DNA from 4 places in the Shewanella sp. 10N.286.48.B5 genome. Region 1 is predicted to be linked to each of the others. Evidence: predicted binding sites of a transcription regulator. Region 1 holds the regulator's gene; each other region holds the start of a gene.
The links. The regulator LexA, encoded in region 1, represses DNA repair genes until DNA is damaged. The targets are predictions, from matches to a motif close to TACTGTATNNNNATACAGTA.
Positions count from the first base shown of each region.

Region 1 (5,693 bases):
CGCCGCTAAAATATAAGGCGAGAAACTCGCCTCACCATCTGGCATTAATAATTTTGCGCTATCAATATCAATCAGCAGATTTCCGATGGCGAGAAAAAAGGTAATTAACATCCCGCCAATCATAATGGTGGTAATGCGATCAACCGCTTTGGTACTGATGATCACCACTGCAGCAAGTACGACGGCAAACACTAACCCTGCGATCGGTTGAGGTAAGTTAATCCCCATCCCCGCAAGGGTGTGATTAACAATCGAGCCACCACCACTGATGTAAGCATAGGTCAGGATGTACAACACAAAAGCAATAGATAACCCGTTAATAATCCGCCAAAACTGGCCTAAGGTTACCTTAGTTAAGGTGTCAAAACTGTCACCGGGTTTAAAATGCAAATTGGTTTCAAGTAGCATCAGACCTGACACCAGCATACAAAACCAAATACCAATTAACATGACTAATGAATAGCCAAACCACATGCCTGCACTGACCACAGGCAAAGAAAACATACCAGCACCGACTGTGGTACCGGCGATGATCATAGCACCGCCCAATAAGGATTTATTTTGCGGTTGAGATTGTGTCGAACTCATAAAATTAGTTATTACCCATGTTCCATTGTGACACTATCAACAATGGTTTTTCGAACAGATAAACGCAGCATACCATTGGCATGATCACGTATTCGGATGACTTCAAATTGATTATCGTTAGCGGATAAATACCCTAATTCTTTTAATTTCACACTCAAATTATTGTAGAGCTTTTTATCATAAAACTCAGGCGCAGTAATTCCATGTAAAGCACCTAAACGCTGAGCCAATAAATGGCTGGCGCTTTCTAAATCAGAACGCTCAATTTCTGGTTTGTAAGCCAGTAAATTAAAGATAATCGCGTAACGCTGTAGGGTCTCACTGACCGTGGCGGACAATAACATTAACTGAGTGACATTACTTTGATTGACTTCAAAGTGATCGCTACCGGAAATTAGCTTTTGTTCAACAAACAAATCAAGCACTTGATCCACATAGGCACTTAAATCTTCAATGCCCATAAACAGCTCAGCTTTCAATAATGGGTAAAAATCATTAACAATTTGCTGGATTTTTTCTCGGCTAAATTCTTCATATTGCACCAAGCAACTGGCGATTAATGAAGGCACTGCCATTAGATGAATTATGTTATTGCGATAATAGCTCATCGCAATCACTGAGCTATCTTCAATTGCGATAATTTCGCCGATGGCATCTGTGGTTGAGGTAAATTTATTCAGCGACAAACATTGCTCAACTAGGTCATGAGCTGAGCCCTCAGCCACCGACGCATACTCAGTATAAGGAACATCCTTTAAGATTTTCAGGTAGAGGTCTAGCTGGGTTTCAAGCTCACTGCGCTGCAGGGCGTTTTGCTCTGAAGCCAGCAGCGCCATACTTGCTAATGTCACCGAACTCGCTGCGGCGGCGCCATTGATGTTAGTCATCACTTTATTGGCCAATACATTTACTGCTGGCGTTAACCATGATGGCTTTTGATCCGGATCTTGAGCAATTTCTTCACGCCAATTTGGCGATTGTTGATTTAAAAATTGCTGCACATTGATTGGCTCGCCAAAGTTAACGTAACCTTGGCCAAAGTTGCCTAATTTACGCAGCGCACCAAAGACCTGCCACACTGATTCTTTTTGCTTTTTCTTACCGCTTAACTCTTTATGATAGGTGGACACTTCCATCACATGATCATAACCAAGATAAACTGGCACTAAGGTTACTGGGCGTTCAATGCCCCGCAGTACACAGTTAACTGTCATCGCTAACATGCCGGTCTTAGGCGCTAATAAACGACCGGTACGAGAACGACCACCTTCGGTGAAGTATTCAACCGAATAGCCTTTAGCAAATAACTGATCTAAATACTCACGAAACACTGCGGTATAAAGTTTATTACCGTTAAAGCTACGACGAATAAAGAAAGCACCACCACGGCGGAACATAGGGCCTGCTGGCCAAAAGTTTAAATTAATACCGGCGGCAATATGCGGCGGCACCATGCCTTGGTAATACAAAATATACGACAGCAGTAGGTAATCCATGTGGCTACGATGGCAAGGCACATAGACAATTTCATGACCATCATGATGCAGCTTACGCACTTTTTCAGCGCTTTTAATGCTAATACCGCTGTATAACTTATTCCACAACCAAGTAAGAAAGCGCTCAGCAATACGCACTAAGCTGTCTGAGTAATCCGCTGCAATTTCATCTAAATACTGAATAGCTTTTTCGCGGGCTTTGTCTTCAGGAATTTTTTTATTAAGCGCTTCTTCTTTTATCGCTTGAGCAATGGCATCAGACTTTAATAATGAGTTGAACATTGCCTGACGATTTGGCAGTTGTGGGCCTGTCATCACTTTACGTTGGCGTCTAAAGTGCACTCGCGCCACACGGATAAGTTTATGCGCAATACTGACATCAGTGCCGTGTTCATCAGCCATATAACGTAGCGACATAGCATTTGAAAATTGAATAAAGCTATGGCGACCTAAGAACAAAATCATCAACCATTTACGTAACCAGGTCGGGTTTTCACGCTCAAATACGGCTGCGGTCATGGTGTCATCTTCTTTACCAGGGATACGTCCCCAATACAGACTCACTGGCACCAATTGAATATCAAGTTGATCATTTTTTTTATGTAAGGCTAATAAGCTGGTGAAGTTATCAACAAATTTTTCGCCACTTAAACGCTTGCCAAATAGAGGCTTACGACCTTCAATACACACAATTCTAGGGGTATTTAAGCCATCAACGTCTAGTCGCTCATAAGGGCTCGGTAAGCCATATTTGGCGGTCACTTCATTTAATGCCGCAATATCACTGAGTGATTCTGTCTTCATCACATAGACCACTGGTTTATCTGGGTCTAAGTTCAGATCGGCAAAGGGATCTTCAGGCACAACAACCGTGTGCACCATCAGTTTTTGAATCCAACGTAATGATTTTGCTATGATTGAGTCAGGTTTTAACATGAGTGTTCGCATATTCAACATCAATTAATTGGCCATAGAATACCAGATAATGGTTCAGTTTCACTAACAAGGGTCTATACAGAGAATATTTGTTCAGTAAAAATAGCCATATCCGAATAACAACCAACCTATTTTCAATCAACACTACTGTATAAATATACTGTTTAAACAAACGATGTGAGAAATAGCCAATTTCATCGGTTTAAAAAGCTGACTTACCTTCATTAACTAAATAATTAAATTACATATACTTAACCGTGCCCCCATATATAGCCAACAAGAATTAGATGATAATAGTTAAATTAATTTGGTTAATACTTGCGCGACCACCGATACTGTATATAATGACAGTCACTGTATAAAAAAACAGGAATCAATATGAGACCTTTAACGCCACGCCAAGCTGAAATATTAGAGCTAATTAAATGTAATATCGCCGAAACAGGTATGCCGCCAACTCGTGCAGAAATTGCAACTCGATTAGGCTTCAAAAGCGCCAATGCCGCTGAAGAACACTTAAAAGCACTGGCAAAAAAAGGCTGTATTGAAATTATTCCTGGTACCTCTCGCGGGATCCGCATGGTGCAGGTGGAGGAGGAAGTTGAAGCAGGCTTACCACTTATCGGCCAAGTTGCTGCAGGTGAACCTATCCTTGCTCAAGAGCATGTTGAACAGTATTTCCAAGTTGACCCAGAAATGTTTAAGCCCAATGCTAATTTCTTACTACGCGTTCGAGGCGACAGTATGAAAGACATTGGTATTTTAGAGGGCGACTTATTAGCAGTGCATAAAATGCAAACTGCCACCAATGGTCAAGTTGTAGTGGCACGTCTTGAAGACGATGTAACCGTGAAAAGATTTGAAAAGAAAGGCAATATTATTTATTTACATGCTGAAAATGCAGAATATGAGCCGATTAAAGTTGATTTAAGTTGCCAAAACCTAACGATTGAAGGGCTTGCTGTTGGCGTTATTCGTAATGGAGGTTGGTTATGAACACATTAATAGGCAATGCACCGCGTCACCCTGGATTATGGGTAGATATGGCATCTGATCCCTTACCCACTAAACAAGGGATTGAAACCAAGCGCACCCAAAACCAAGGCTTAACTGAATTGACTCAATTATGCAGTCAGTTAGCCATTTTAAGTCAGCAAGGCCGTTGGATTGTACTGATTAATCCGCCGCATATCGGTTATAAGCAAATTCTTGCTAATGCCAATGTTCGTATGGACAGAGTATTGTTAGTTCACACCAAAGATGAAGTCGAAACCCTGTGGGCGATGGAAAAAGCGCTCACTAACGGTACTTCAAGTGCAGTAATTACTTGGACACCACCATTAGATGCCCGCGACAATCGCCGCATTCAATTGGTTGCCAAAAATGCCTTAGCCCAAGGGCTTATCATTGAAGATGTAAATACTCACTTACCTGAAGGCGACCCATTAACGCAAACTTTAGCAGTACCGACTCGGGTAAACCTTACCTCGTTTCACTAGTAAAATATGACTAAAAAAGCCCTTCACTACGCTGAGGGGCTTTTTTTTTGCACTTTTTTCAGCAAATTAGATGATAAAGTGATCTTGATCAATATTTAATCTCCAAGTAATGTAGTTAACAAGGTAGTAACAATTTATCGTACTGCCGAGAATAAATGTCAAAAAGATACAAACGCTATTAAAAGATTGAGCTGGTACCGTGCGGTATAGAAAGCCTTGAATGTAAAGCGTCAAATATAATTGATAAGTTCAGTATTAGGTACAAGTGTGGCACCGTAACGTAATAACATAATTGAGTTTTCAAGCTCAAAGCCACCGTGTACTTTGAAATGATCAAACTTTTTCGGGTATGAAAAGTTTGCATAGAGCAGAGTATTACTGTGTGGCTTTTCTTTGTAATTGCAATTCGCAATTAGCAGAGGAGTAGTCTTGTGAAGCGATTGTTGTACGGATTAATGGTGGCGTTGCTTGCAACCCCACTCACAGCGGCAGAGATGCCCTTAAACATGACTCAAGGTGTAACAGAGATCAGTGGCCAGGTTTACGACCTGCATATGATTATTTTGTATATCTGTTGCGCCATTGGTGTCGTGGTCTTTGGGATCATGATTTATTCCATGATCTATCACAGAAAATCTAAGGGTGCAGTTGCAGCCGACTTTCATGACAGTACCAAGGTTGAAATAGCTTGGACAGTATTGCCATTTCTAATCCTAATTGGCATGGCAATCCCAGCAACAAAAACGCTGATTGCTATGGAAGATCCCAGCGATGCTGAACTGACAGTCAAAGTGACGGGCTCTCAATGGAAATGGCATTACAGCTATTTCAATGAAGATGTCGAGTTTTTCAGTTTATTATCTACCCCAGCAGACCAAATTACTGGCACCGCAGATAAAACCGACACCTATCTTTTAGAGGTCGATAAGCCGCTGGTTTTACCAATAAATCGTAAAGTACGTTTTTTAATGACCTCGGATGACGTTATCCACTCTTGGTGGGTACCAGCATTTGCCGTTAAAAAAGATGCAAATCCTGGTTTCATCAATGAAGCTTGGACTAAAATCGATAAAATAGGTACTTATCGAGGCCAATGTGCCGAACTATGCGGTAAAGATCATGGCTTTATGCCTATTGTTGTTGAAGCCGTTTCTGAAGCAGACTTTGACCAATG
Region 1 covers NZ_MCVG02000004.1:168,838-174,530, forward strand. The annotation lists gene mtr (tryptophan permease) at 1-588, opposite strand, end outside; gene plsB (glycerol-3-phosphate 1-O-acyltransferase PlsB) at 600-3,020, opposite strand; gene lexA (transcriptional repressor LexA) at 3,399-4,016, shown strand; gene BCU57_RS19705 (cell division inhibitor SulA) at 4,013-4,519, shown strand; gene coxB (cytochrome c oxidase subunit II) at 4,951-5,693, shown strand, end outside.

Region 2 (5,693 bases), on a different contig from region 1:
TGGTAACGCTATAGTTTGAACTGATTAATCATATTGGTTAGCTCCACATTGATTGTGGCAATATTATCCGTTTCATTTCGCTGCATAATGCCTTCATCATTTAAGGTTTCAACCATATCGTGAATTTGGTGCATGCTTCGATTAATTTCCTGAATAACAATATTTTGCTCATTTGCTGAAGTGGATATCTGGCTATTGAGGGCATTGATTTGAGCAACAATAGTACTCATGGTTTGTAAATTATCAGAAGTATTACTGACCTCAGTAACCGTGTCTGAGCAGGCTCGTTCAGTACTGCCAATGGCCGCCACCACCGCAGTGGCTTCAGCTTTTAATTTTGCCAGCGCGATTTCAATTTCACTGGTACTTGTTTGGGTGCGACTGGCAAGGGCGCGCACTTCATCTGCAACCACAGCAAAACCACGCCCTTGCTCTCCGGCCCTTGCAGCTTCAATCGAGGCATTAAGCGCTAACAGGTTGGTTTGCTCTGCAATACTCCCAATCACATCAACAATGCTTTGAATACTGCTGGTTTCATTATTCATGTGCTCGACATTACCAGCAGTTTGATGGATTTCAGCAGCTAAACCTTGGATACCCACTTGGGTTAAGTTAATGGTCTTCAGTGATTGCTCGCCAGTAATATTAGCCTCATTAGTATGCTTGGCTGCGGTTTCGGTATTCTCAACCACAGTGACAGCGGTATTTGATAGCTCTTCAATGGCGGTCACAATTTGGGTTGTTTCATTGGTATGGGCTGTCAAAATTTGTTCGCTGTTTTGGCTATAGTGCTGCAGCTTATCAATACCGGTAGATAATTTAATTGTCGATTTATTGATGGCTAACAACATGGTTTGTAGTTGTGAAATAAAGGCGTTAATTCCGAGGGAAATTTTTCCGATATCGTCATCATTTTTGACTTCCAAACGACGGGTTAAATCACCATTACCTTGAGATAAGCCAGTGACTAAGTCACGTAGTTCATTAATCGGTTGATAGAGCTTATTCAGTAGTATTAATAACGCCACAACAGATAAGCCAAGTACCAATAATATGATGCCGCTGAGTTTTAATGTGGCATTAACAAGCGGTGCGAAAGCTGTTGCTTCATCGAGGGTGACAATCACATACCATTGGTTGTTATCAATTAAAGGGATTTTTTGACTAGCAATAATCGTGCTAACGTCATTTATATCACTGAGCGCCCATGAGCTATCCTGACCGAGAATACTTTGATAGATCTCGCTTAGTTGGCTATTGCTGCTGATATTGTCTTTTTGATTAGTTAAGGCTGAATTAGAGGCTAACACTAAGCCATTTTTATCAATAATAAAGCCAGTGGCACCTTCAATATCTGCTAATGCTTGTAGTTGCAGTTGCAAGTAGTCAAAACGTAAATCCGCCATGATGATCCCGCCATCAATTGGGTGCATAACCCCGACCATAGGTATACCGTCTGTACGGGTAAAAAACACTTCGCTGAGGGACAAGGTATTTTTTTGTTTGCCGTTTTGGTACCAAGGACGAGTGCGGGGATCATATTTATCGACTACACCGACGCCGTCAGGAAAAGACTCTGAAGCAATAGAAGCAAAGGATTGGCCATCATCAAACCCCATAATGACTTTAGAGATGCCACCTAATTTCGCTGTGTATTGAGTCATGGCGACATGGCCGGCATCCACATTGTTATGACGGTATAGACTCGCGAGTTCAGTTACCGCGGAAGTGGTGCGATTAAATGAGTTTTCTATTTCACTGACTTTGGTTTTTATTTGGTGGTGGATGTCGGTTGTCAGCTTGTCTGTTATTTGTTGTTTTAATAATTGGTGAGTGACCAGCCCGCTAATGATCAAGGCGAAAGCTAATAGAATTGTTATCGCAAATAGTAAACTCGCTTTAAAGCCAAACTTGTTCATAACTCACCTAATTGTATTATTATTTTTTGTTTGATTGTACCTGCTTATAAATTAAAATATACCCTAAGATCATAAAAAAGTTAGTGATTTGTATCATGCAATGTTGATTTTGTTTTTGTGTCGTCTGATGTTTAGTGTTCTTGCTGTTATTTATTTGTATTGCAAATTAGCGCTATTTTGTAATTTGAAGCTTTCAACGCGACTGGTGATAAAGGTTTAATTTGAACACTGTTTTTATATACAGTATCATGATGTCATTCAGTGACTTCTTTATGAAAACGCCATGCGTAAAATTATCCACATTGATATGGATTGCTATTATGCCGCAGTTGAAATGCGTGATTTTCCACAATTGCGTGGTAAACCTATTGCTGTAGGTGGGCGCAGCGATCGCCGTGGTGTTATCAGTACCTGTAGTTATGAGGCGCGTAAATATGGCGTTCGTTCTGCTATGTCGAGTTATCAGGCATTAAAACTCTGCCCAGATTTGATATTGGTGCCAGGCAGGATGGAGGTTTACAAAGCGGTTTCGCTGCAAATCCGTGAAATATTCCATCGTTATACAGAATTAGTTGAGCCGTTATCATTGGACGAGGCGTATCTTGATGTTACTGATTGTGATGCATGTAAAGGTAGCGCCACCTTAATTGCTGAGCAGATCAGAGCTGAAATCTTTACGGTAACCGGGCTTACTGCTTCCGCGGGAGTCGCACCGATTAAGTTTTTAGCTAAAATAGCTTCTGACTTAAATAAGCCTAATGGTCAATATGTGATCACGCCTGCTGAGATCCCTTCGTTTATAAAATCATTATCCTTAAGTAAAATCCCTGGGGTGGGAAAAGTAACCTCGGCTAAGCTTGCAGCGCTCGGGCTTGAAACCTGTGAAGACGTGCAGCGCTACCCGAGTGACAAGCTCATCAGCGGTTTTGGTAAATTTGGCCGCGTGTTAATTGAGCGCACTCAAGGTATCGATACACGTCAAATAAGCCCAAATCGTATCAGAAAGTCGGTTGGGGTTGAGACCACCTTAGCCCAAGATATTTTTACTATAGAGCAATGCAGCAATGTCATGCCGCAGTTAATCCAAGAGCTTATTAGCCGGGTGCATCGCAGTGCTAAAGACCGGCAAATTCATAAACAGGTAGTAAAACTTAAATTTAACGATTTCAAGCAAACTACCATTGAGCATCGCAGTGATGAAATGTCGCTTAACTTATTCCAGACATTGTTAACTCAAGCACTAGAGCGGGCCAATGGCCGAGGTATAAGATTAATCGGTGTCAGTGTTGGTTTAGCTGATAATAGCCAGCCAGAAGTGGTTACAGATGATAATAGCGAGCAATTAGATTTGCAGTTCTAGTGATTATCGCTAGGAACAAAAAGGCTGCCTTTTCTTATATCAAGAATAGAGCAGCCTTTTTATTAAGCGCGTAATTTAATAGCGAGTTAAAGCTCAGCCTTTTGCTGGAATACGCTCTAGTACCGCAAGCAGTAGTTCCCAATATTGGCCAACAGTGGTGATGTTCACCATTTCGTCAGGGCTATGTGGGAAACGAATGGTTGGGCCAATAGAGACCATATCCATGGTTGGGTATGGTTCTTTAAATAGTCCACATTCAAGACCGGCATGGATAACCATAATCGTCGGGTCTTTCTTATAAATATCATTATACGTTTCACGGACAATGGCCATCACTGGTGAGCTATTATCAGGCTTCCAACCAGGGTAAGCGCCTGATAGATCAATGCTAGCACCTGAAAGGTTTGCTAATGCCGTTAATTGCGTTTCAATTTGCACTCGGCCTGAGTCAATCAATGAGCGGATAAGACATAGCACTTCAACAGATTCGTTGTCAGTGTTAATCACTCCGACGTTAAGCGATGTTTCAGTCACACCTTCAACTTCATCGCTCATACGCATTACGCCGTTAGGGCAGGCGTGCAGTAAATCGATTAAGGTATTTTGCGCATCTTCACTCATGACTTTTGCTGGAGCGTCAATGGTTGCAAGTGTTAGCAACATGTCAGGGTCAGCAATTGCCAGCTCTTCACGAACAATCGCTTGATATTGAGCAATGGCTTGCTCAAGCTTGGCTTTATTTTCGCTTGGCAGCATAAAGTTGATGCTAGCTTCACGGGGGATAGCATTACGTAAAGAGCCGCCAGTGAAGTTAACTAATTCAATTTGTAAATCATCACCATAACTAAATAAGAAACGGGCTAATAATTTATTGGCATTGCCGCGACCTAAATGAATGTTGACGCCTGAATGGCCGCCCTTTAAACCTGAAAGGGTTAAGCTAAAGCTGGCATTGCTTTGCTCAGGTGCTTGCCATGACATAGGAACGCTTAGCTGTGCATCAACACCGCCAGCGCAACCCATGTAGATTTCGCCTTCTTGCTCTGAGTCAGTATTAATTAAAATATCAGCATCAAGGTAACCTGCTTCAAGGCCGAAAGCGCCAGTCATGCCCGCTTCTTCATCAATGGTAAGCAGCACTTCTAATGGACCATGTTTAATGTCGTCAGCGCCAAGAATTGCTAACGCTGAAGCCATACCAATACCGTTATCAGCACCTAAGGTGGTGCCCTTGGCTTTTAGCCATTCGCCATCTACATAGGCTTCAATAGGATCTTTTTCAAAATCATGCACTTTATCGGCATTTTTTTGTGGAACCATATCAATGTGGGCTTGTAATACCACAGTCTTGCGTTCTTCCATTCCAGCATACGCTGGCTTTTTAATGATCAAGTTACCGACTTTATCTTCGACGACAGGCAAACCTTTCGATTTAGCCCATTGCTGGATATGTTCACTAAGTGCTTGTTCAAACTTGGATGGATGCGGAATCGCACAAATTTGTTCAAACCATTGCCATAATGGCTGGGGATATAATTGATTAATGGCGGTCACGAAGACTCCCTAAATGCTATGAATGTGGGAATAGATGCGCTGAAGTTTACCATATTGTCGTTACTAAGTAGTGACCTAGAGCAAGTAGAGAGGCTGGGTTAAATTAATTTTTGTAAATATATTTTAACTCTATCGTAAAGCTAAGCTTAAATACTTTAACCACCATTGGTCGTTATGATTTGTGATTCAGCACCTGAAATTACTGATTAGCAAGCAATAATAACAATCTATTTAAAAAGGATGCCCCATGTTTCAAGTCAATATCGTTGATGTAGCAAATGATCAAGCCATTTTTGAAGGCCATGGCTGGGACGCCGTAGTGGTAGTCGCCACCGATTTAGCCGCCATTGCCCAAGATGAAATAAAAATACTCGCCAAGCATGCGAAACAAATCGATCAGCGCATTGGTCAGTCGGCAACATTGTTACTGGCGCCCGGACTTGCGGGTGGCAGACTGATTGTCGCCCCAGTTGTTAATGCCACTAATGAATACAGTGATGTGAGTGTGTTTGCCAAAGCAGCTAGAGAAGGCATTGTTATTGCTAAGGCTGCGGGAGCAAAACAACCGCTGTTGGTGGTAGAAACCAGCCAAGATAAGCGCTATCAATTTGCTAAACAGGTTGCTGCACTTGCCTGTGGTCAGGAACTATGGCAATCACTGGAGCTGCGAGAAGCCACAGCAATTACCCCAGCATTTAGCGCCATTGGTTTGCTTGGCAGCGACAATTGCAGTGGCCTGCTCAATGCTGTCGAAGCCGGTAAGATTTTGGCAAGGGATCTATGCGGCACTGAGCCAGAAAGAATGGCGGCGCCAGCATTTGCTGATTATTGCGTTGAGGCGCTAAAAGACAGTGGTTTAG
Region 2 covers NZ_MCVG02000001.1:132,272-137,964, forward strand. The annotation lists gene BCU57_RS00630 (methyl-accepting chemotaxis protein) at 9-1,919, opposite strand; gene dinB (DNA polymerase IV) at 2,203-3,279, shown strand; gene BCU57_RS00640 (aminoacyl-histidine dipeptidase) at 3,373-4,833, opposite strand; gene BCU57_RS00645 (M17 family metallopeptidase) at 5,081-5,693, shown strand, end outside.
Region 2: the regulator LexA is predicted to act here: its motif matches at 2,146-2,165, upstream of dinB (DNA polymerase IV).

Region 3 (5,693 bases), on a different contig from region 1:
ATACATCCAACTCTGCTGCGGACTGAGCAAATAGCTGTAACTCATGTAGTTTCGGTAGTAATAAATCAAACAGTTCTTCCCATAGTTTTTTCTCAATGGCCAACGCCTTGCCCTGACTTGAAAGTACTTTTTCTTCGTACTCTTTAAGTTCTGGGGTGATATAACGTTCAGTATTTTTTAAGGTTTGACGGCGTTGATAGCTTAACGGCACTTGATCAGATTGTAGGCGGCTGACTTCAATATAATAACCGTGCACACGGTTATAGCCGACTTTAAGGGAATTAATGCCTGTTTGCTCTTTTTCTCGCAGCTCCATTTGCACTAAATAGTCATTAGCGCCTTCACTTAAACCGCGCCACTCATCAAGCTCGGCGTTATAGCCAGTTTTAATGACTCCACCATCACGAATAAGCATGGGTGGATTATCAACAATCGCTGAGGCTAAAAGCTGTTGCTGCTCAGGGAATTCTCCTAGTTTTCGCGCCAGAGTCTTCAGTTCATCTTGCTGACAATGGCTTAAGGTTTGCTGGATTTCAGGCAGCAATTCTAATGCTTGGCGTAAACGGGCAAAATCACGTGGTCGTGCACTTCTTATGGCAAGCCTTGCCATAATGCGCTCGATATCACCTAAAGCTTTCAGTTGTTGGTGTAAGTCGGCATACAAACCGCTATCAATTAGCTCGGCAACCGCTTGTTGGCGCTGATGAATATGCTGCTGGTTTCTTAATGGTTGGTGGATCCAGCGTTGCAGCATTCGACTGCCCATAGGTGTTGCCGTCTTATCTAGCACCCAAGCAAGTGTATTGTCACGCTGGCCCGACAGGTTCAAAGTTAATTCAAGGTTGCGTCTGGTCGCAGCATCTAAAATGATAGTATCAGCTTGATTAAAAAGGGTAATGCTATTGATGTGCGGCAAAGCTGTCTTTTGGGTGTCTTTGACATATTGCATTAAGCAGCCAGCAGCTTGCAGTGATAAGCGAGCATCTGTAATGCCAAAGCCATGTAAATCTTTCGTGCCAAATTGCTCCAGCAATAGCTGTATGCTGGTATCGTAATCAAATTCCCATTCTGGGCGGCGACGAATGCCTTTAATGTTTTCAATTAAATGCACATCGACTAAGTCTTCGCTGTAAAGTAGCTCTGCAGGGCTGGTGCGTTGTAATTCAGCTTCTAATGTCTCAGCGTTTTCTAATTCGACTACCACGAAACGCCCTGATGACACATCTAAAGTTGAGTAGCCGAAACCATTTTTACCTTGATAAACCGCAGCTAACAGATTGTCTTGACGCTCTTGCAGTAAGGCTTCATCAGTTAAGGTGCCAGGCGTTACTATACGGACAACTTTGCGCTCAACCGGACCTTTACTTGTAGCAGGATCGCCAATTTGTTCACAAATAGCTGCTGATTGACCAATTTGGACTAATTTAGCCAAATAGCCTTCAACAGAGTGGTAGGGAATACCTGCCATAGGGATGGCATTACCACCACTTTTGCCTCTAGCGGTCAACGAAATTCCTAAAAATTCAGAAGCAAGTTTGGCATCTTCATAAAATAATTCATAAAAATCTCCCATACGATAAAACAACAACATATCGGGATGCTGCGCTTTAAGCGTCAAATATTGGCGCATCATCGGAGTGTGCTTTTCTAAATTTGGATTTTCAATTGCTGTCATTAATTTGTTGCTCTAAATATGGCTTGGGGATCGGAAAAAGACCAATACTAATCGGCGCTCATCTTAGCAATAATTGATTTGAATCCCAATAGAGTTACTCATTTAGCGCGGTTCTGAACTGCTATTATCGAGTTGAAAGAGTATAACTATTGGCTTATTTGTCAGATGGTTAACATATTGAAACCACTGTATACAGTAGTCTTTATATACAGTGGTGTAGAAGTTTTAATTATATTTTTACTTATAAGGTATTGATATTGATATTGAAAAACCTTGTTTGTTAGTGGTTTTGCAATTTTTTTTTGAGTAACTATTGATACTGTATGATTATACAGTATACTGAGCTCATATTAAGAAACAGACAAATTTATTCGTTATCAATCTCGCCAATGAGATGAGTTCGCTTAGAGGGATAATCACAATGAAAGCAGATCCAAATAAAGAGAAAGCACTGAATGCCGTGTTAGGTCAAATTGAGAAGCAATTTGGTAAAGGTTCAATCATGAAGTTGGGCGCAGACCGCACAATGGATGTTGAAACCATTTCTACTGGCTCACTTTCATTGGATGTTGCCTTGGGTGCTGGTGGTTTACCTATGGGGCGAATCGTAGAAATCTACGGTCCTGAGTCATCAGGTAAAACAACCTTAACCTTAGAAGTGATTGCAGCAGCACAGCGTCAAGGTAAAACCTGTGCGTTTATCGATGCTGAGCATGCTCTTGATCCTATCTATGCTAAAAACCTTGGTGTTGATATTGATAACCTACTTTGTTCGCAACCAGATACGGGTGAACAAGCACTAGAGATTTGTGATGCCTTAACTCGCTCTGGCGCCGTTGATGTGATCATTGTCGATTCAGTGGCGGCATTAACACCAAAAGCTGAAATTGAAGGTGAAATTGGTGACTCACACATGGGCCTTGCTGCTCGTATGATGAGCCAAGCAATGCGTAAACTTGCTGGTAACCTTAAGCAATCAAACACGCTATTGATTTTCATTAACCAAATTCGTATGAAAATTGGTGTGATGTTCGGTAACCCAGAAACTACAACAGGTGGTAATGCACTTAAGTTTTACGCCTCAGTGCGTTTGGATATTCGCCGTACAGGTGCAATCAAAGATGGCGATCAGGTGGTTGGTAACGAAACCCGAGTTAAAGTGGTTAAAAACAAAATTGCAGCGCCATTTAGGCAAGCTGAATTCCAAATCTTGTACGGTAAGGGTATTAACCGTACTGGTGAGCTAGTTGATTTAGGTGTGGCGCATAAGCTTGTTGAAAAAGCTGGTGCTTGGTATAGCTACAAAGGCGGCAAGATTGGTCAAGGCCGTGCAAATGCCGGTAAGTACCTAATTGAAAACCCTGCTGCGGCTGAAGAGATCGAAACTGCATTACGTGAATTATTGCTTAGTAAAGATAAAGAAAAAGATGCCGCCCCTGCTAAACCCGATGAAAACATCGATTTAGAAACCGGTGAAGTGTTTTAAGCCTTTGCTAGGTATTAGTAGTTAGAATTATTAAATCGCGGTGAGCTATATGCTCGCCGCTTTTTTTTATCCAATTTTGCTCAGTATGTAACTCATATCTGTCAGAGGCTATATTTTGCTGTTACGCTAATGAAGCTTAACAGCGCCTATCAATTAGCTTTATAGCCACTCTTGTTAGCCGTTTTGTTAGCTGTTTTAGTTGCGGTAATTTTTTGATTACCCATAAATATGGCTATATTGCACAATCAATCAAATATTCGATGATCAAAATCGTTAAATTCCAGCCTAAAATAGCCAATCTATTGCCCTAGAATGTCGCACCTATAGTTTGTTTAAGTATATAATGTTGGCAATTTAGCGCTGACTAACAGCTTCCTGATAAATACGATTTATCCATTTTAGGGCGATTTCATGTTTCAAACTACCGCAGAACTAAGAAGTGCTTTCCTAGAGTTTTTTCGTCACAACGAACATCAAGTTGTCGATAGTAGCTCTTTAGTACCTCACAATGACCCAACTTTACTATTCACCAATGCCGGTATGAATCAGTTTAAAGACTGTTTTTTAGGTCAAGAAAAGCGTAGCTATACCCGAGCGACAACATCGCAACGCTGTGTACGTGCTGGTGGTAAACATAACGACCTTGATAATGTAGGTTACACCGCTCGTCACCATACCTTCTTTGAAATGTTAGGTAACTTCAGTTTTGGTGATTACTTCAAAGAAGAAGCCATTAGCTATGCATGGCGCTTTTTAACTGAAACATTAAAGCTTCCAACCGAGCGTTTATGCGTCACCATCTATGAAACTGATGATGAAGCGTTTGATATCTGGACTAACAAAATTGGTGTCGCCCCTGAAAATATTATCCGCATTGGTGATAATAAAGGTGCACCTTATGCGTCTGATAACTTCTGGCAAATGGGTGACACAGGTCCTTGTGGCCCATGTTCTGAAATATTTTATGATCATGGCGAGCATATCTGGGGCGGTCGCCCTGGTACTCCAGAAGAAGATGGCGATCGTTTCATTGAAATCTGGAATATCGTATTCATGCAATACAACCGTCAAGCTGACGGCGAAATGAAGCCATTACCAAAACCTTCTGTTGATACTGGTATGGGTATTGAGCGTATTGCTGCGATTATGCAAGGCGTACATTCAAACTATGAAATCGATATTTTCAAACAGCTTATTGCTAAAACGGCTGAAATCATTGGTGTCCAAGATTTAGAAAATAAATCTTTACGGGTTATTGCCGATCATATTCGCTCTTGTGCATTTTTAATTGCTGACGGTGTAATGCCGTCAAATGAAGGCCGCGGCTATGTACTACGCCGTATTATTCGCCGCGCAGTGCGTCATGGTAACAAGCTTGGCGCGACAGATACCTTCTTCTACAAATTAGTGCCAACATTAATTGAAGTGATGGGCGATGCAGCTAAAGGCCTTGTTGATGCTAAAGCAATTGTTGAAAAGTCTTTAAAAGCCGAAGAAGAGCAGTTTGCTAGAACGCTAGAGCGTGGCCTAGGTATTTTAGATGCAGCCCTTAATGCACTTGAAGCTAATATTTTAGATGGTGAAACAGCATTTAAACTTTATGACACCTATGGCTTCCCTGTCGACTTAACTGCGGATGTATGTCGTGAGCGTGATATCACCGTTGATGAAGCAGGATTTGAAGCGGCAATGGCTGAGCAGCGCAGCCGAGCACAAGCGGCTGGCAATTTTGGCACTGATTACAATGCAGGCCTTAAAATTGAAGGTGAAACCGAGTTTTGCGGTTATAGCGAGCTAAATGGTCAAGGTAAAATTACAGCTATATATGTAGAAGGTAATGCAGTTGATTCATTAACGGCAGATCAAGAAGCGGTCATTGTATTAGATAATACGCCGTTTTACGCTGAGTCTGGCGGTCAAGTTGGCGACAAAGGCCATTTAACAGTTAATGATGCTAATTTTGCTGTGACCGATACTCAAATTTTTGGTCAAGCTTTCGGTCATCAAGGCAAGTTAGTTGCTGGTGTTTTAAATGTTGGTGATAGCGTTAGCGCTGAAGTCGATAAAAAACTTCGTCATCGTACTCAGCTTAACCATTCAGTGACCCATTTATTACATGCAGCACTACGTAATGTACTGGGTAGCCATGTAAATCAAAAAGGGTCATTAGTTAACCCTGAGCGTTTACGTTTTGACTTTGCTCACTTTGAAGCGGTCACCGCAGCAGAACTTAAGCAAGTTGAAGACATGGTTAATACTCAAATTCGTCGTAACCATGAATTAAAAACTGCGGTTATGGGGATTGATGAAGCCAAAGAGCAGGGCGCAATGGCGTTGTTTGGCGAAAAGTATGACAGCGAAGTGCGTGTGGTTACCATGGGTGACTTCTCTATCGAGCTTTGTGGTGGTACTCATGTTGGCCGTACTGGTGATATTGGTTTATTCAAAATCACTTCAGAAGGTGGTATTGCAGCAGGTATTCGCCGTATTGAAGCGGTAACGGGTGCCGCAGCAATGGCTTATGTTGCTGAG
Region 3 covers NZ_MCVG02000001.1:258,660-264,352, forward strand. The annotation lists gene mutS (DNA mismatch repair protein MutS) at 1-1,675, opposite strand, end outside; gene recA (recombinase RecA) at 2,097-3,161, shown strand; gene alaS (alanine--tRNA ligase) at 3,573-5,693, shown strand, end outside.
Region 3: the regulator LexA is predicted to act here: its motif matches at 1,993-2,012, upstream of recA (recombinase RecA).

Region 4 (5,693 bases), on a different contig from region 1:
CTCTACGGTGGGCTTAAAGCCGTAGCTTACACTGATATTTTACAAGTTGTACTACTGATTTTTGGTGGATTATTGTTAAGCTATTTAGCCTTAGTTGAAGTGAGCGCTGGTGAAGGGGCAATTGCAGGCTTTAGTATTCTAACCGATCGTTTGCCTGGTCATTTTGATATGATTTTAAGTCCTGATAATCCTTTTTATAAAGATCTTCCAGGTGTCTCGGTACTCTTTGGTGGCCTCTGGGTTATGAACTTCAGTTATTGGGGATTTAACCAGTACATCATTCAACGTGCCCTTGCTGCTAAAAATGAGCAAGAAGCACAAAAAGGGATTATGTTTGCCGCTTACCTGAAAATGTTAATGCCGCTCATTGTAGTGGTACCAGGTATTGCCGCCGTTATCTTATATCCTGATTTAACCTCAGCAGATCAAGCTTATCCATCAATGATGACTTTAATGCCTGTTGGCATTAAAGGCTTAGTCTTTGCTGCCTTAATTGCGGCTATTGTGTCTTCACTGGCTTCGATGACCAATAGTATTTCTACCATTTTCACCATGGATTTATATAGCAAGTGGAAGCAAGGGAAATCTCAACACCATTACGTACAAGTTGGCCGTATTGCATCATTAGTATCGCTTATCATTGCCCTATTCATTGCTGAACCATTATTAGGACAATTTGATCAAGCCTTTCAATATATTCAAGAGTTCACCGGCTTCTTCACACCAGGCATTGTCGTGATATTTGTTATGGGTATGTTCTGGTCTAAAACCAGTTCAACTGGCGCGATTTCTGCTGCGATAGGTGCTGCGGTATTCTCGCTAGTATTTAAAATATTCTGGCCTGAGCTACCTTTCATGGACCGTATCGGGCTGATCTTCTTACTATGTTTAGCCTTGTGTATTGTGGTGTCACTATTAACACCGAACAATCAGCAAAATACCTGTGTGAGTTTAGATGATGTAAGCTTTAAAACTTCGAGCAGCTTTAACATTGCGGCAGTTGGTATCATCATCATCCTTACCGCCCTATATTACACTTGGTGGTAATCGCTTTAGTCATAGCTTCGATGTAAAGCAATATTGATTTGCAGTTTAGAAACTAAAAAATGCAGAATGTTTATGACATTCTGCATTTTTATTGGCAATAGGATTGTATTGAGAATGGTGCTAACGATTATATTAATAGCTCTATGAATATTAATTATGACCGTACATCTTAATTATTTACGTAATGGACACAATCATTCTTTTTAGCCGTTTGTTGCAGCAGTTGTTTTAACTCTGTTTTTCCACCGCTTTTAGTATCATTGATTTGTTGTTCAATGGTTTGTGTTTGCATGACAATTTTTTCAATCGCTGTTTGTCTTGCGCCCTCTTCTGACTGGCCTGATAACACGAGTTGTTCAACAAGATCTGAATAGCGTTCGTAGACTACTCCTTTATAATAATCGGCCTGTGAAGTCATCGGAGCGTTGGCATATACAATTGAGCAGCTTAAAGCACTATTGATTTGCGTGAATGAATCCTGAATTTGAATGACAACGGGCTTTTGAGTCGATGGGCTAGCGCTCGCGCCAAAAGATAATATTGCTAACATTGAAATGATAAATACTTTTTTCATTATGTTTACTCCCGTTGATGAACAACTGAATTCTGATACTGATAATAAGCTTTAAACTTGCCTCTATTTTACCTACGTAAGCTAAACGTAAGCTGAACAAACAATTAACTTTTAACGTTTTTCCTTAAAGAATGCTTATTAGGTTATTTTCGGCTAATGGTTCGACAGCAGCTCGATAATAGTCGCCACTCAATCTTAAACACTCACGCTTACCTTGCTCATAATTTAGTACTTAGCAATGCTGTTTAGTTCAGCTCACTCAGCAAAGCATTCCCTCAATGACCCATAACAGATTGAATAACCAACAATTCGCACACTTATTCGACAACCTTACGGAATTTATTGCCAATTTTACGGGGACAGCTATAATACTGTATAAACATACAGTGCTGTTAAGTGTCGATTGTTATGAAGGTTATTCCTATTTTTGCTTGTGCCGGTATTACTGGTTTTGAAAGTCCTGCTGCTGAATATCGGCAACTGCCATTAAGTTTAGATGAGCTATTGATTGAACATCCCAGTGCCACTTTTATTGGCCAAGCTAGCGGCGACTCTATGGAGAAAATCGGCATTTTTGATAAAGACATTCTCATTGTGGATCGCCATGTCAGTGTCGAAAACCATGATGTGATCGTGGCGAACTATAATGGCAACTTTGTCTGTAAGCTCATTGATACCCAGCGGCGATTATTATTATCGGCAAATGATCTTCACCAGAGTGTCACGATACAAGAGTATGACAACTTCAGTGTTGAAGGCGTGGTGATCCGTTCGATCCGTTGTCATCGCCAAAGCCCTATATTAGTTAATGACTAATATTAGCTGATTAACTAACGACTAACGGACAGTTAAACTATGTATGCATTAGTTGATGCCAACTCCTTTTATTGCAGCGCCGAGCAAGTGTTTCGCCCAGAGTGGCGTGGCCGTCCTATCGTGGTGCTGTCCAATAACGATGGTTGCATTGTGGCGGCTAACCGCCAGGCAAAAGCATTAGGAGTGGGTAAATTTGGTCCTTACTTTGAAGTGCGCGATTTTTGTGAAAAAGCAGGCGTGATTGCGCTTTCCTCCAATTATGAGCTTTATGCCTCTTTGTCTCACTCTATGATGGAAGTGATTGGCCGCTTTGCACCTGAGCAACATATTTACTCTATTGATGAGTCATTTCTGTCATTTAAACATTGTTACCCTGCGATCCCGTGTTTATTAAGCCATGCCGCTATGATCCGCCGAGCTGTTTGGAAAGAAACCCGCTTACCTGTGTGTGTCGGTATTGCTGCCACCTTAACCCTTGCCAAAGTGGCCAATCATGCCGCTAAAAAGCTCCAGGGCTATAACGGGGTATGTTATATCCAATCCATTGAGCAAAGAAATGCCATTTTAGCGACAATGAAAGTCACCGATGTGTGGGGCATCGGTTCGCGGATCGGTAACAAATTACATGCCATGGGGATCACCACCGCACTGGATCTGGCTAAATTACAACCAGGCATTGCTCGTAGCCAATTTAGTATTGAAATCGAGCGTACAGTCAGAGAGCTCAATGGCGAGGCTTGTAAAGGCTGGGATAGCGCCAGAGCAGATAAACAGCAGATCTTTTCAACTCGTAGTGTCGGTGAACGTATTAGCGATATAGACTCATTATTACAGGCGCTCAGTAAGCATGCTGGTATCGCGGCAGCCAAAGCCAGAAAGCAAGGCTCTGTGGCTAGCACCATACTGATCTTTGCCAGTAACTCCCCTTATGATGAACAGCCTAATGGCTTTAAATATCATTACCGCTGTGCATATCCAACTAATGACAACCGTGAAATCATCAGTTACGCAGCAGAAATTGCCCGTAAGCTTTATAACCCCAATACTCGCTACTATAAAATCGGGATTGGATTGTTAGATTTATCACCGGTCAAGCATTTGCAAACAGACTTATTTGCCCCAGTAAAAGATCCTGCCTTGATGCAGGTTTTTGATAAGTTAAATCAACGCTACGGTAGTGATGCAATATTTGTCGCCGCCCAAGGTATTGGAGGTAAATGGCATATGCGCCGTGAGCTATTAACCCCGCAATACACCAGCTGTTGGCAAGATATTCCGCAAATCCACTGTGGCTAAATTGGTGATAAATTGATTTGCGTGTGCTGGTTTTTATTCTGACTTGGTTCAGGTTTAGTTGTGGTTTTAAATTAGCGTAAAATGGACAACTAATATCAAACCCAAACAGTACATTAATCGATCTTAAGCTCAACAAAAATACAACTTAGCCAACTCTAGCTGTTCAAAAAACACTCTCCAGTTCACAGTTTTATATCTAATCACATGAGCGAGGCTATTATGCGATTTTAGCCATTGTGTTATTGCTGAAAAAAACGACAATACGCATCCTTAATTTTCTTGGATTGTGCTTGCCTGTGTTAGATTTTTCCGCATTTGATTTTCAGTTTATTGCCGAGCCCCTATTTTACTTTCAGCTTATTGGCTTTGTCTCAATGGCCATTGGCTGGTGGGCAAATAGCCAACAACAAGACTGCAAATTTATTCATGGCAATATGATAGCGTCAGTACTTACCGCAATCCATTTAGGCTTATTAGGCAGCTTTCTCGGCATGGCCAACCAACTAGTTAATGTTATTCGCTTTCGTTTATGTCAAAGTTTGAATAGCAATAACCAGCAAAATCTTGCATCGACTGCCTGGTTAACATCACCTTTAGCCATGTCACTCAGCTTTAGTATTATTGCCATGACGCAGGGTTTTCTATGGGCTGAGCATTGGAGTGAATGGTGTGCGGTTATCGCTGCAGTCGTAATGAGCTTTAGTTTATTCTTCTTAGCGGGCAGTCAACTAAGGTTAGCTATGGTTGCCAGTAATGGATTAAACCTGATGCTTTCAATATATTTGATGTCATGGTCAGGAATACTCTACCAAGTAATGACAATAGCAATATTGGCACTAGGGCTTATGCGCGAATTTAGCGACTACTATAACGACCAGCTCAACCAAAACTTTGAGCAAAATAGTGCCCTTGAAAGCTGTAATGAAACACAAGTGGCACTGTCTAAAGGTTAAAGTAATTAGCTTGAATCAATTCAGTTAGGATGAGTAAACCCTGTGGTAATAAGCAATTAAGAGCGAGTCATATTACTCACTCTGCTAATGCTAATACCAATGACTCGCAACGAAGGCAAATTGCTAAAGCGCATTCAGGTACGACTTTAACGCTTTAAGCCTAACAGTCGCCGCGCCAATGATATCCATAAAGCCCAATGCTGGATGGGGTTTCTCAGCAGAAATCCAAGCTGAGCCGGTTGCCCCAATCGGTAATGAATAACCTTCAGGTTCTTCAAACTCAATAACGACTGTACGACCATGAGAGCCGCCATTGTTACCCACATGCTGGCGCACATGTTGACTGCCACTCATGGGGTTAATCATGGCTTCGCCCGTACCTGAAGTAATGCTGTGCACTCTGCCTCTAAAGATTTCTCCCGGATAAGCATCCACATAGAACTCGGCAAACTGCCCAGGTTTTATATAGCGATATGATTGATCGGCAATGCGCATTTCTAAAAATTTCTTACTGGTATCAAACAAGTGCATATTACCCAAGCGGGTGCCTTCAGTTACATTGGTAATGGCAAGCTGCCCATCATATTGAGCCCGTATTTCACGACGTGAATCTGTCCATTTAGCCGATTCAATATCAGCCTCAATAGCTTGCATTTGCGCTGTTTGCGCGCCCAACTGGGCAATATTGGCAGCCACTTGGGCACGATTGGCATCAATCTGCGCCTGTAAATTATCGCGGTCCACCTGACTTGCATGCTCTTTTAAGGCCGTTAGACGCGCTAAATTACGCTCATCATTATTGATACTGACATTTAAAGCGTTAATTTGTTGGATTGCGGCAGCGTGCTGCGCTTGTACTGCATTTTTACTGGCTTCAAGGGCTTTGATTTGTTCCGTGCTATCCACTGATACTAAGGTGTAAATCAAGTCCCCTTTTTTAACGATTTGGTTATGAGTCACATAGACGTTTTCAACTTCCTGACCAATGAGTGGACTTAGCACTGCAT
Region 4 covers NZ_MCVG02000001.1:1,461,385-1,467,077, reverse strand. The annotation lists gene BCU57_RS06345 (sodium/sugar symporter) at 1-1,047, shown strand, start outside; gene BCU57_RS06340 (hypothetical protein) at 1,217-1,621, opposite strand; gene BCU57_RS06335 (LexA family protein) at 2,030-2,437, shown strand; gene BCU57_RS06330 (Y-family DNA polymerase) at 2,477-3,733, shown strand; gene BCU57_RS06325 (YgjV family protein) at 4,030-4,686, shown strand; gene BCU57_RS06320 (HlyD family secretion protein) at 4,810-5,693, opposite strand, start outside.
Region 4: the regulator LexA is predicted to act here: its motif matches at 1,991-2,010, upstream of BCU57_RS06335 (LexA family protein).